Regions from separate parts of the Kribbella sp. WER1 genome, predicted to be linked through region 2. Evidence: riboswitches for the same ligand, from Rfam matches in the RefSeq annotation. Region 2 holds a riboswitch; each other region holds the start of a gene.
The links. A riboswitch is a leader RNA that binds a small molecule or an ion and turns the genes downstream of it on or off. The one in region 2 is predicted to bind cobalamin.

Region 1 (4,142 bases), 3.6 Mb from region 2:
ATCGCCTTGTCGGCGACCTCGATCCGGGCTGCTCCAACAGAAATCGTGCTCACTGGCAGGCCTCGCAGTCGGGGTCGTCGAGGGAGCACACGGCTCCGGTGGGTTCGGGAAGGGCGACGGCGACCGCGTTGAGCCGGCCGTCGGTGCCCTGCAACGTGGACTTCTCCACATGGGTTGCTGACTGGGAGCGGAGGTAATACGTCGTCTTGAGCCCGTACCGCCAGGCGTTCCGGTACAGCTCGTCGAGCGCCCGCCCGGACGGCTTGGCCATGTACAGGTTCAGCGACTGCGCCTGGTCGATCCACTTCTGCCGCCGCGAGGCAGCCTTCACCAGCCACAGCGGGTCGATCTCGAACGCCGTCGCGTAAAGCTCGCGCAGGTCCGCGGGGATCCGCTCGATCCCGGCCAGCAGCCCGTCGTGGTACTTCAGGTCCGACACCATCACCTGGTCCCACAGCCCACGCGCCTTCAGGTCCGCGACCAGGTACGGGTTCGCGACCGTGAACTCGCCGGACATGTTCGACTTCACGAACAGGTTGCTGTACGTCGGCTCGATCGACTGGCTCACGCCGCAGATGTTCGAGATCGTCGCGGTCGGCGCGATCGCCATCACGTTCGAGTTCCGCATGCCGTCGCGGAGCACCTTCTGCCGCAGGGCGTCCCAGTCCAGCTGCGCGCTGTCGTCGACGATCACGTCACCGCCGCGGGCGTCCCGCAGCAGGCTCAGCGAGTCGATCGGCAGCACACCCTTGCTCCACAGCGAGCCGTCGTACGACGAGTACCGGCCGCGCTCGGCGGCGAGGTCGCTCGACGCCGCGATCGCGTGGTAGCTGAGCTGCTCCATCGAGCGGTCCGCGAACTCGACCGCGGCGTCCGACGAGTACGGGATCCGGAGCTTGAAGAGCGCGTCCGCGAACCCCATCAGGCCGAGGCCGACCGGGCGGTGCCGCTGGTTGGCCCGCTCGGACTCCGGGGTGGTGTAGAAGTTCACGTCGATCACGTTGTCGAGCATCCGGACCGCGGTCGTGACCGTGTCCCGGAGCAGTTCGGCGTCGAGCCCGTCGGCGGTCAGGTGCGCGACCAGGTTGACCGAGCCCAGGTTGCAGACCGCGGTCTCGTCGACGGTGGTGTTCAGCGTGATCTCGGTGCACAGGTTCGACGAGTGCACGACGCCGTCGTGCTGCTGCGGCGAGCGCAGGTTGCAGGCGTCCTTGAACGTGATCCACGGGTGCCCGGTCTCGAACAGCACGGTCAGCATCCGCCGCCACAGGTCGACGGCCTTGACCCGCTTGAAGACCCGGACCTCTCCGCGCTCCGCGGCCTCCTCGTACGCCGTGTATGCGGCCGCGAACGCCTCGCCGAACAGGTCGTGCAGGTCCGGCACCTCGTCCGGCGAGAACAGCGTCCAGTCGCCGCCGGCCTCGACCCGCTGCAGGAACAGGTCGGGCACCCAGTTCGCGGTGTTCATGTCATGCGTCCGCCGCCGCTCGTCCCCGGTGTTCTTCCGCAGATCGAGAAACTCCTCGACGTCGATGTGCCACGTCTCCAAGTACGCACACACTGCGCCCTTACGTTTTCCACCTTGATTCACGGCGACTGCGGTGTCGTTGGCGATCTTGAGGAACGGGACGACGCCCTGGGACTCGCCGTTCGTGCCGCGGATCTTGGCGCCGATGCCGCGGACCGGGGTCCAGTCGTTGCCGAGGCCGCCGGAGTACTTGGCGAGCAGGGCGTTGTTGCGGATGCCGGTGAAGATGCCGGACAGATCGTCCTGGACGGTGGTCAGGAAGCAGGACGAGAGCTGCGGGCGGGTGGTGCCGGAGTTGAAGAGCGTGGGGGTCGAGGACATGAAGCGGAACGAGCTGAGCAGCCGGTAGAACTCGATCGCGCGGCCCTCGCGGTCGTCCTCGCGCAGTGCCATCCCCATCGCGACCCGCAGGAAGAACGCCTGTGGCAGCTCGTAGCGCACCTTGTCGATGTGCAGCAGGTAGCGGTCGTACAGCGTCTGCAGGGCGAGGAACGTGAAGTTCAGGTCGGCCTCGGGGTCGATCGCGGCGGCCAGCCGGTCGAGGTCGAAGGTGGCCAGCTCGGGGTCGAGCTGCCCGGCCTCGACGCCGACCGCGATGTAGCGCGCGAAGTAGGTCTTGTACGCCTCCCGCATGTCGGCCTGGCTGGCCTGCCGGGGCTCGCCGTGCACCCGGCCGAGCGCCTCGCGGCGGATCTGGTCCAGCAGCAGCCGGGACGCGGCGAAGCTGTACTGCGGCTCGGTCTCGACGTACGACCGGGCGGCCATCACCAGCGCGAGCTCGACCTCGTGCTGCGCGATGCCGTCGTAGCAGGCGCCGAACGCCTCGTCCAGGATCAGCTCGGGGTCGACGGAGTCCAGACCGGCGGCGGCCTCGGCGACCACGATGCGGAGCCGGTCGACGTCCAGTGGGGACCGGCTGCCGTCGGCCGCGCGGACGGTCAGCGCGGGCCGGTCGGTGACGCCGGACGGGTCGGCGGGTGTGCGGGCCTTGGTCCGCTCCTCGCGGTACAGCACGTAGGCGCGGGCGACCTGGTGCTCACCGGCGCGCATCAGCGCCAGCTCGACCTGGTCCTGGATGTCCTCGACCTGCACGCTGCGGCCGGCGTCGCCGCGGCTGGTCAGGGCGCCCACGACCCGGCCGGTCAGGTCGGCCACCAGGTCACGGACCCGATGGGTGGTGCCGGCGTCGGCGCCCTCGACGGCGAGGAACGCCTTCGATACCGCGACGGAGATCTTGGTGACGTCGAACGGAGTACTGCTGCCGTCCCGGCGGATGACGGTCAGCTCGACAGCCGCGCCCGTCTCCACAGGTGAAGAAGAAGCAATGGTCACTGGTGTGCGCTCCAGAAGAGTTCGAAGACCCGGTGCCACGCGAGCAGGCGCACGACGGGACCGGCAACACCGGCCGGGAACTCTGCCGTCACGCCCTGCGACCCACCCGCGAGGTCTCGGACCGCGTGCACCGGCGGTACACGCACCGGTGGCAGGTATCCGGACTCGCCGGCACGCCTGGAGGACGTGTCCGCTCACCGTTGCGGGGCAGTTCCGGACTCGCACCGGATTCCCCTGTTGCCTCAGAGTCACCCACATGTTGTGGCGTTGGCCACCCTGAACCACCAGCAGTAGTGATGTTAGAGGGATTGAACTAGATCTTGTGGGAGCGCCGCGCCGCGTGTCGCACATCTTGTGTCCTCACGCCGCGACCGCGTACAGGTCCTGGAGCGTCATGATCTCCGAGCCGTGATGGATGAGCTCCCGGTTCAGCCGCAGGACGACGTGCCCGAACGGTTCGGCGGCGTCCAACTCGTTCGCCTGGCTGAGGCCGACGGTCATCGCCTCGCTCTCGTCCAGGTCGGCGATCGCCTCCTGCCAGGCCTCCACCCAGTACGTCAGCCAGGCGACGGCGTCCTGCGCGTTGCCGTGCAGCGTGATGTCCGCGCGGCCCTGCCGGCTCGCCCCGAACGTCCACTCCCAACGCTCGAAGAACGTCTCGGTCAGATGCGCGATCAGCCAGGCGATCGTCCGCGGGCCGCGATGGTCCGGCTCGTCCGGCCACTGGGCCACCCATTCGCCGGAGCCAAGTGGCCGGTACCGCCCGGCGTAGTGCCGGCGGACCACGGTGAGCGCCTCGCTGCTCGGTCTCCAGAAGTACTGCTCGTCGGTCAGTTGGGCGAGGCGTCCGGACAGCACCATCCAGCTGAACCCCAGCTGGCCGCGCACCATTGCCATCGCCGACGGCCGGTGCAGGATGTCCCAGTCGAACGCCGCCATCTCAACTCTCCCCGGTACGATCGAACATGTGTTCGAATTCTTGCTCGACCTCGGAGGGAAAGTCAAACCGCTAGTGTGTCGGTTCTGGCCTCGCCGGAACGGGTCTGCTAGGCGGTTCGATCCGGGTGTCCGCGGCCGGGCTCGCGAACCGGCGTTCCAGCAACGTGAACGCGTCGATCAGCTCCGGCGCCTCGTAGACCCGGTTGCGTCGGCCGTCCGTGAGCTCCCGCAGTACCCCTGCCTCGACCAGGCGGGTGAGCCCCTGGTTTGCGGCCTGCTGGGAGCGCTCGATGAGCCGCGCCGCGGCCGCGAGGGTCAGCACCGGCGCGGCCGGAAGCGCCTC
Region 2 (4,142 bases):
TGCGCGGCCAGCCCGACGAGTTGTTCCTCGGCGATGTCGAGGTCTTCTACTGGGACGCGGGTGCGGACGCGTTCTAGTTCGGTGACGATCGCCGACGCATGGCCGGTTTGCAGGGTGTCGAGGGCGGCGGCGACTGTCTTGTATTTGGGGAGCGCGCGGGCCAGGCGGACGTCGCGCCAGACCTCCGGGCGGTTGCGGTGGTGGCGGAAGGTGAGGAGCTCGACGGTGTCGCGGGCGCCGAGGTCCTGGGCGAGGCCGGATTCTTCGGCGCGGGCGATGAGTTGGAGGCGGAGAGACTCCAGGCGGATGATCTCGGCGTTCACCTGGTCGAGGGCAGGCAAGACCTCATGGTTGCCTAGAGCAACCACTGGGCGTCCGCCGAGAATGTCCATGCCAAGACTCTAGCCGCCACGTCCGACAGTTTTCAAAGCCGATTCCCCTTATTTTCAAGGGAAAGAGTTATCCACAGATTTGGCCAGCACGCAGTCGCCGCAGAGGGGGCCGTTGTGGTCGGGGGCGGCGCGGTAGATGAGGCAGCAGCTCCGGCGGCGGAACGGGTCGGTGGTGTGGGCGTCGCGCAACGGTTCGACGGCGAGGAGGGTGTTCGCGACGCTGCGGGCGCGGGCGGCGAGCGCCGGGGCCGCGTTCGCGAGGGCGGTGGCAGCACCGTTGACCGCCGACGCGACGTTGCCGGTGAGGATGTGGGACGACAGGTCGAACGCCTGGGCGATCGCGGGGATCGGGCCGTCGAAGAGGGCCGTATGCAGATCGCCGCCGGCCGGGATCGGGGGCAGCGAAAGCGGGAACGCGCCGCCGAGGACCGGCTGCCAGTACAGCTGGTCGAGGGAGAGCGCCGGTACGCCGCGGTCGAGGACGGCGGCGGCGAGCGCGGGCGAGATCAGGCGGGCGACCAGGCCGAGGTGCGTGACCGACGCGGCCACGCGGACCTCGACCGCCTCGGCGGACCGGCCGCTCACCGTCCCCAGGTAGTAGCGGGTCCGGGCGATGCGGTCCCGCAGGACCGACGGGTTGTCGACGAGCTCGGACATCCGGCGCCAGGGCGGTTCCGGCGCCGAGCCCGTGTGCTGCTCGACACCGAAGAACGGCCCCAGCTCCGCGAACAGCGTCACGCCGTGCTCGCGACCGGTGCGGGGGTGCGGAGCAGCCGGTCCGCGAGCGGGCCGAACACCAGGCCGATCACGCCCCAGAGCAGGACCTGCGCCCCGACGGAGTACAGCCGGAACGCGGACAGCAGGTCCGCGTCGAAGCCCGGGTAGACGATGGTGCCCTTGTCGTCGGTCAGCGGCCGCGGGGTCTCGGTCGCGTGCCGCCCGTACTCCTGCACGTTCGCGGCGAGATGCCCGAGCGACGGCAGGAGGGCCATCACGACACCGATCAGCACGACGTACGCCGCGAGCGCGACGAGGGTGGCGTTCCAGTTGCCGAGGCGCGGCTGCAGGCGCTTGCCCAGGGCAACGGCTCCGAGCAGGAACAGCACCGAGCAGACCACCATCACCAGGTACAGGTTGCCGCGGTCGTGGATCGTGGCCTCGTGGCCGATCGCCGGCGGGTTCGCCGGGTACTTCAGAAACGGCACCAGGTAGAAGCCGAGGAAGCCGCCGGCCGCGACCAGCATCGCCAGCGTCCGCGGGCGGAGCCTGCCGACCCGGCCGAGACAGATCGTGTACGCGACCGCGAACAGCGCGCCCATCGCGACGCCGAACAGCACGAGCCCGGCGCCGATCCCGAGGTTCGCCTGCAAGGTGCGGCTGAAGATGTCCGGTCCGGCTGCTTCGATGGGCAGTCCGGCCGCCTTGTCGAGGGCGTCCTGCGCGGCGTCGCGGCCGGTCTCGTAGTCGATCGCGGCCTGGATCTGCGGCTCGGCGAAGATCCGCGCGAAGACGAACGCGGCCAGGCCGCCCGCTCCGCCGGCCAGCAGGCCGCGGAGGATCAGTTTGTGCTCCATCAGTTCAGCGAGCTCAGTGGCAGGGGAAGCCGAGGAAGTGCCGTGCGTCGTGCACGAACTCGTGGATGTGCGTGTCCTTGCCGAAGACCGAGTACGCGCCCTGGTCGACGCCGATGAAGTAGTACACCAGGAATGCCAGGAACGCCGTACCGACCAGCCAGAGAACGGCCTTCGAGACCGGGAGGACGACCGGGGTCGACGCGGTCGAGGGTGCAGGCAGATTACTCACGTGGAGCCTCCTTCAGGGGATCGTGCGTCCCGCTACCGGTGGAGCGTCGTGACGGCGAAGTATCTGACTTACCGGACCTGTCCGGCTCACAGTGGCGCGACCGTGCCGAATTCCCATCGGCTTCCTTGCGCCGTCACTCATCCCGGAGCGTACAGGGTTCCCTGCCGACCTGCACTACCCTGGCGAGTGCAGCTGGTTCGACCTGGCCGCCAGTCAGGCCGTCGCAAGAGGGAACCCGGTGGGAATCCGGGACTGCCCCGCAGCGGTGAGTGGGAACGACCGTCGTCATCGAGCACTGGGCGGGTATGCCTGGGAAGCGACGACCAGTAGGTGTCCGGGGAACCAGACCGGACGGGCCCGCGAGTCCGAAGACCTGCCACTGCCCGCGCACACCCCTGTGTGTGCGGACTCACACCGGGACGGACTCGCGAAGGAGAGTTTCCCCATGACTGCACGTTCCACCGTGTACGGGTACCCGCGCCAAGGCGGGAATCGTGAACTGAAGAAGGCCGTCGAGGGCTACTGGAAGGGCGCCGTCGACGCCGACGGACTGCGCCGTACCGCCGCCGAACTGCGGGCCGCGAACTGGGCCCAGCTGGCCGCCGACGGGATCGACGAGGTGCCGACCGGCGACTTCTCGTACTACGACCACGTCCTCGACACCACCGTGATGCTCGGCGCGATCCCCGAGCGGTACCGCGACGCCGTCGCCGCCGACCCGCTGGACGGGTACTTCGCGATGGCCCGCGGCAGCCAGGACCTGGCACCGCTCGAACTGACCAAGTGGTTCGACACCAACTACCACTACCTGGTCCCCGAGCTCGGCCCGGACACGACGTTCACCGCCGACTCCGGCAAACAGGTCGCCGAGCTGCGGGAAGCACTCGCGCTGGGACTCACCGCGCGGCCCGTCCTGCTCGGCCCGATCACCTATCTCCTGCTGTCCAAGCCCGCAGGAGGCCTGACCGGCACGTTGTCGCTGCTCGGCAAGCTCCTACCGGTGTACGCCGAGATCCTCGCGGACCTGCGCGCCGCCGGAGCCGAGTGGGTGCAACTCGACGAGCCCGCGCTGGTCCAGGACCGAACTACCGCCGAGCTGGAGGCCGCTGCCTCGGCGTACGCAACACTCGGCGGGCTGACCGATCGGCCGAAGCTGCTGGTGGCGTCGTACTTCGACCGCCTCGGTGCGGCGCTGCCCATGCTGGCCGACTCGCCGATCGAGGGTCTGGCCATCGATTTCACCGGTCCGGCAGCCGCGAACCTCGCCGATCTGGCCGCGACGCCCGCGGTGCGTGACAAGAGACTGGTCGCCGGTGTGGTGAACGGCCGGAACGTCTGGGTCAACGACCTGCCGGCGTCGCTGTCGATCCTCGCGCAGGTGATGGGCCTCGCGGGGCAGGTCGACGTGGCGGCGTCCTGCTCGCTGCTGCACGTACCGCTGGACGTCGACGCCGAGCCGGACCTGGATGCCGAGGTCCGCCCGTGGCTCGCGTTCGCCCGGCAGAAGACCCGCGAGATCGGGCTGCTGAAGCGCGCTCTGACCGACGGCACCGAGATGATCACCGCCGAGCTCGACGCCAACCGCACGACGCTCGCGGCCCGGGCGTCCGCACCGCTGACCAACGACACCGCGGTCCGCGCGCGGGTCGCGGCGGTCACACCGGCCGACAGCCGCCGTACGTCGCCCTATGCCGCCAGAAGCGCCGCACAGCAGGTGAAACTCGGACTACCGTTGCTTCCGACAACTACTGTCGGGTCGTTCCCGCAGACCGCCGAACTGCGCCAGGCGCGGGCCGACCTGCGGGCCGGCCGAATCGATGGCCGGCAGTACGAGGAACGGATCGAGGCCGAGATCCGCGACGTGCTGAACTTCCAGGAGAAGGCGGGCCTCGACGTGTTGGTGCACGGCGAGCCCGAGCGCAACGACATGGTGCAGTACTTCGCCGA
Region 3 (4,142 bases), 1.6 Mb from region 2:
GAACACGCTGCTCGCGCACCCGCAGGTCTGGCTGATCTACGTCTGCGGCGCGCTGAACGCGGTCGCCTCGTCGCTGCAGCGGCCGTCCCGCGAGGCGCTGCTGCCGCGGGTCGTGAAACACGCGGAGATCCCGGCCGCGGTCGCGCTCAGCTCGCTGACCTCGCAGATCGGGCAGCTCGCCGGCCCGGCGCTGGGTGGCGTACTGGTCGGCTCGGTGGGCGTGACCTGGGCGTTCTCGGTCGAGCTGGCCGGGATCGTGTTCGCGACGCTGCTGTACGCGCGACTCGGGTCGTACCGGTCGGGAGAGCACACGACGGCGCCGAGCCTGCGGGCGATCGGCGGCGGGATCGTGTACGCGTTCCGCCGCAAGGACCTGCTGGCGACGTACCTGGTGGACATGGTCGGGATGTTCCTGGCGATGCCGATCGTGCTGTTCCCGGCGTTCGCGACCGTCGTCCTGAAGGAGCCGAAGCTGCTCGGGCTGCTGTACAGCGCGGAGGCGATCGGGGCGATGTGCGCGTCGCTGACCAGCGGGTGGGCCAAGCACGTGCACCACCAGGGGCGGGCGGTCGTGCTCGCGACGATCGGCTGGGGCGCCGCGGTCGGAATCGCCGGGCTGGCGCCGAACATCTGGTTCGCGATCGGGTTCTTCGCGCTGGCCGGCGCCTGCGACATGGTCTCGGTGCTGTTCCGCTCGGTGATCTGGAACCAGACCATCCCGGACGAGATGCGCGGGCGGCTGGCGGGGATCGAGATGCTCGGCTACTCGCTCGGCCCGCTCGGCGGCCAGGCCCGCTCCGGCCTGGTCGCGGACCTCACCGGCGTCCGTACGGCGATCGTCAGCGGCGGGGTGATGTGCGTCGCCGGCGTGGTCGCCACCTCGCTCTGGCTCCGCGAGTTCTGGCGGTACGACGCCCGCACCGACGAACACGCCGTCCGCGAAAGGCAACTCCGCACCGCCGGTTAGAGTCACACACATCATGCGTACCCTGATCGCCGCCGGGCTGGCCGTCGTACTGCTCGCGGGGTGTGGTGGACACGGGCAGGAGACTGCGCCGAGTGTGGCGCCGCTGGTTTCGGTCAGCGGGTTCGACACTCCGTCGGCGACCCCGTCGGACACACCCTCGCCGACCGCGTCCGCGACTCCGGCCGACACGTTGTGCCAGCGGATGGACGAGACGTTGGTCCGGACCACGCTGGCGGTGCCGGTGGTGAAGATCGACCGGCAGAATCCGCCGGCCGAGATCGACATCCCGTCGTACGACGTCTGCCAGCTGAGCCTCAGCGCCGCCGAGGGCGGTCCGGTGCTGCGGGTCGGCGTCTCGGTGCTGCAGGCGACGGCGGCGACGCTGGCGGCGGCCCGGAAGGCGTACGCCGCGCACGGGCGCGAGCCGGCCGTGGCCGCGAACCTCGGCGAGGGCGGGTACGGCACGAGCCAGTTCGTGGTGTTCCTGCTCGACCACCGGCTCTACAAGATCACCGGCCCGCAGGCCACGCTCGCGAAGTACGTCGTGATCGGCCAGGAGGTCGCCCGGCAGGCGCCGGGGCTGTCGGTGCCGGCGCTGGAGATCACCCGGCCGGAGTGCGACCGCGGATCGGACGCGGCCGAGAAGGTGATGGGTGTCGCGGCGACGGCCCGCCGCGACGGGGAGACCCTGGTCGGCGACCCGGTGTGCGGCTGGATCACCGCGACCAGCGTGCTGTACTCGTCGGTCCGCCGGGAGCCGGACGCGAAGGCGTTGATGGCGCCGCTCCGCAACGCCGCCACCTCGCAGTCGATCCCGCTCGGCGACGAGGGGTACATCGACACCGCGACCGGCCGGACCACGATCCGGGTCGGCGACAACAAGCTCGTCGACCTGGTCCCGCTGCCGGCCCGCGCGGTCAACCCGGACCTGATGACCCAGTTCGCGCTCGCGCTTTCGTCGCTCTATACCCACTGAGGCCGGGTGTTAGGGTGGCCGCGCCGTGGTGTTCGGGAAGCCGGTGAAGTACCGGCGCGGCCCTCGCCACTGTGATCGGGATGTGCACCTGTCGTACTCCGTGAGGGGGACCACTGGTCGTGTGAGCGGCTGGGAAGGTCAGGCTGGTGGACGCGGTACCCGTCAGCCAGGAGACCGGCCACGGCGCTGACCCGTCCACGAGGTGCTGGAGGAGCGGTCCGCCCATGGCCGTCGTACGTGTGCTTGCTGTTGCCCTGTCGCTGAGTGTGCTGGCCGGCTGCGCGCCGTCCGCCGCGGAGAAGCCCGCGGCCGCCACCACGGTGCAGAACTGCGGGATCGACGTGTCCGTCGACGGCCCGCCCAAGCGGGTGTTCGCGGCGTACCAGCCGGCCATCGAGATGGCGCACGCGCTCGGCATCTCGGACCGCCTGGTCGGGACCGCGTACCTGGACTCCCAGGTGCTGCCGGAGTACACCGCCGCGCAGTCGAAGGCGAAGTACTTCAAGAACCTGCCGAGCCGCGAGGAGCTGCTCAGCCTGAACCCGGACTTCGTGCTGTCCGGGTTCAACGACGTGTTCAGCGCGGCCGGCAGCGACGGGAGCTTCGGCAGCCGGAAGGGTCTGGCCGAGCTCGGCGTGCAGACGTGGATCTTCAGCCCGCTCTGCCCGACCGCGGACGGCAAGGGCGACGAGGCGATCGACCCGTCGACGGTCTCGATGGACAACGTGTACGCCGACCTGCGCGACCTCGGCCGGCTGTTCGGCGTCCAGGACCGTGCGGAGCAGGTGATCGCCGACCAGAAGAAGCGGATCGCGGCCGTCGAGGGCGCCGTGAAGGACGCGCCGCGCCCGACGGTGGCGATCATCCGCCCGGGTCTCGAGGGCGGCGGGATGACGGTGTCCGGCGGCCCGGACTTCGGTACGGTCCTGATCCGGCAGGCGGGTGGCGTGAACGCGTTCGCCGACCTGACCTCGAAGCGGAACGTGAAGATCAGCGTCGAGGAGTTCATCAAGCGTGACCCGGACTACGTGCTGATCAGCGGGTGCTGCGACGCCGGGCTGACCCCCGCGGCATCGCAGCCGGACGTCCGGAAGATCCTCGTCGATCCGGCGTTCGCGAACCTGAAGGCAGTGCGCGCGAAGCACGTCGTACCGTGGCTGTTCGCGAACCACTCGGCCGGCGTCCGCGGCGCGTACACGACCGAGAACCTCGGCCACATCCTGCATCCCGACCCGGGGCGTGTCTGGTGATTCCCCGCCTACTGCGGGGCACCCGGCACGGCACCTCCTCGCTACGGCGCGGAATCACCAGACACGCCCTGGTCAAGTGAAGCGGGCCGCCGGCCTGCTCGTCGTCCTGGCGGCCGTCGTGGTGCTGTCGCTGTGCGTCGGCGAGCACTGGATCGGGCCGGGCGAGGTGTACCGGGCGCTCGCGGACTTCAGCGGCAGCGACAGCGACCGCGTCGTCCGGTACCTGCGGATGCCGCGGACCGTCGCGGGGCTGCTGGTCGGCGCCGCGCTCGGGCTGTCCGGCGCGGTGATGCAGGCCGTCACCCGGAACCCGCTGGCCGACCCCGGCATCCTCGGCGTGAACGCCGGCGCCGCGGTGGCGGTCGTCGCGGCGATCGGGGTGTTCGGCATCCACAGCCTGACCGGCTACGTCTGGTTCGCGATGGGCGGGGCGCTCGTCGCCACCGTGGCCGTCTACCTGGTCGGCGCCGTCGGCCGTATGACGCCGGTGAAGCTCGCGCTGGCCGGTGCGGCGATCTCCGCGCTGCTCGGGTCGATCACGTCCGCGGCGACGCTGCTCGACCTGTCGACGCTGAACGAGTACCGCTTCTGGGTGGTCGGCTCGTTGTCACTGTCCGACCACGGGATTGTCGTCCAGGCCGTCCCGTTCGTTGCTGTCGGCATCGTTCTCGCGCTGGTCCTCGGCCGGTCGCTGAACCAGCTCGCACTCGGCGACGACCTCGCCCAGGCGCTCGGTACCCGGGTCGCCGCGGTCCGGGTCCTCGCCGGCGCCGCGGTCGTGGTGCTGGCCGGTACGGCGACCGCGATCGCGGGACCGATCGGCTTCCTCGGGCTCGCCGTACCGCACGTCGCGCGGCTGATCGTCGGACCGGACCAGCGCCGGATCCTGCCGTGGTCGATGCTGCTCGCGCCGATCGTGCTGCTGCTCGCCGACATCGCCGGACGGGTC

Region 1: another riboswitch for cobalamin. It lies ahead of ACXJJ3_RS35915 (ribonucleoside-diphosphate reductase subunit alpha); the one in region 2 lies ahead of metE (5-methyltetrahydropteroyltriglutamate--homocysteine S-methyltransferase).
Region 3: another riboswitch for cobalamin. It lies ahead of ACXJJ3_RS19155 (ABC transporter substrate-binding protein); the one in region 2 lies ahead of metE (5-methyltetrahydropteroyltriglutamate--homocysteine S-methyltransferase).

Annotation. Positions count from the first base shown of each region.
Region 1 covers NZ_CM135186.1:7,348,381-7,352,522, forward strand. Annotated here, with positions in the region: gene ACXJJ3_RS35910 (ribonucleotide-diphosphate reductase subunit beta) at 1-53, opposite strand, end outside; gene ACXJJ3_RS35915 (ribonucleoside-diphosphate reductase subunit alpha) at 50-2,836, opposite strand; cobalamin riboswitch at 2,994-3,161, opposite strand; gene ACXJJ3_RS35920 (DinB family protein) at 3,221-3,799, opposite strand; gene ACXJJ3_RS35925 (Fic family protein) at 3,870-4,142, opposite strand, start outside.
Region 2 covers NZ_CM135186.1:2,339,101-2,343,242, forward strand. Annotated here, with positions in the region: gene ACXJJ3_RS11475 (DUF222 domain-containing protein) at 1-392, opposite strand, end outside; gene ACXJJ3_RS11480 ((2Fe-2S)-binding protein) at 447-1,130, opposite strand; gene ACXJJ3_RS11485 (CbtA family protein) at 1,127-1,966, opposite strand; gene ACXJJ3_RS11490 (CbtB domain-containing protein) at 1,980-2,195, opposite strand; adenosylcobalamin (AdoCbl) riboswitch at 2,244-2,332, opposite strand; cobalamin riboswitch at 2,371-2,590, shown strand; gene metE (5-methyltetrahydropteroyltriglutamate--homocysteine S-methyltransferase) at 2,641-4,142, shown strand, end outside.
Region 3 covers NZ_CM135186.1:3,981,116-3,985,257, reverse strand. Annotated here, with positions in the region: gene ACXJJ3_RS19165 (MFS transporter) at 1-967, shown strand, start outside; gene ACXJJ3_RS19160 (hypothetical protein) at 981-1,943, shown strand; cobalamin riboswitch at 1,953-2,140, shown strand; gene ACXJJ3_RS19155 (ABC transporter substrate-binding protein) at 2,168-3,193, shown strand; gene ACXJJ3_RS19150 (FecCD family ABC transporter permease) at 3,270-4,142, shown strand, end outside.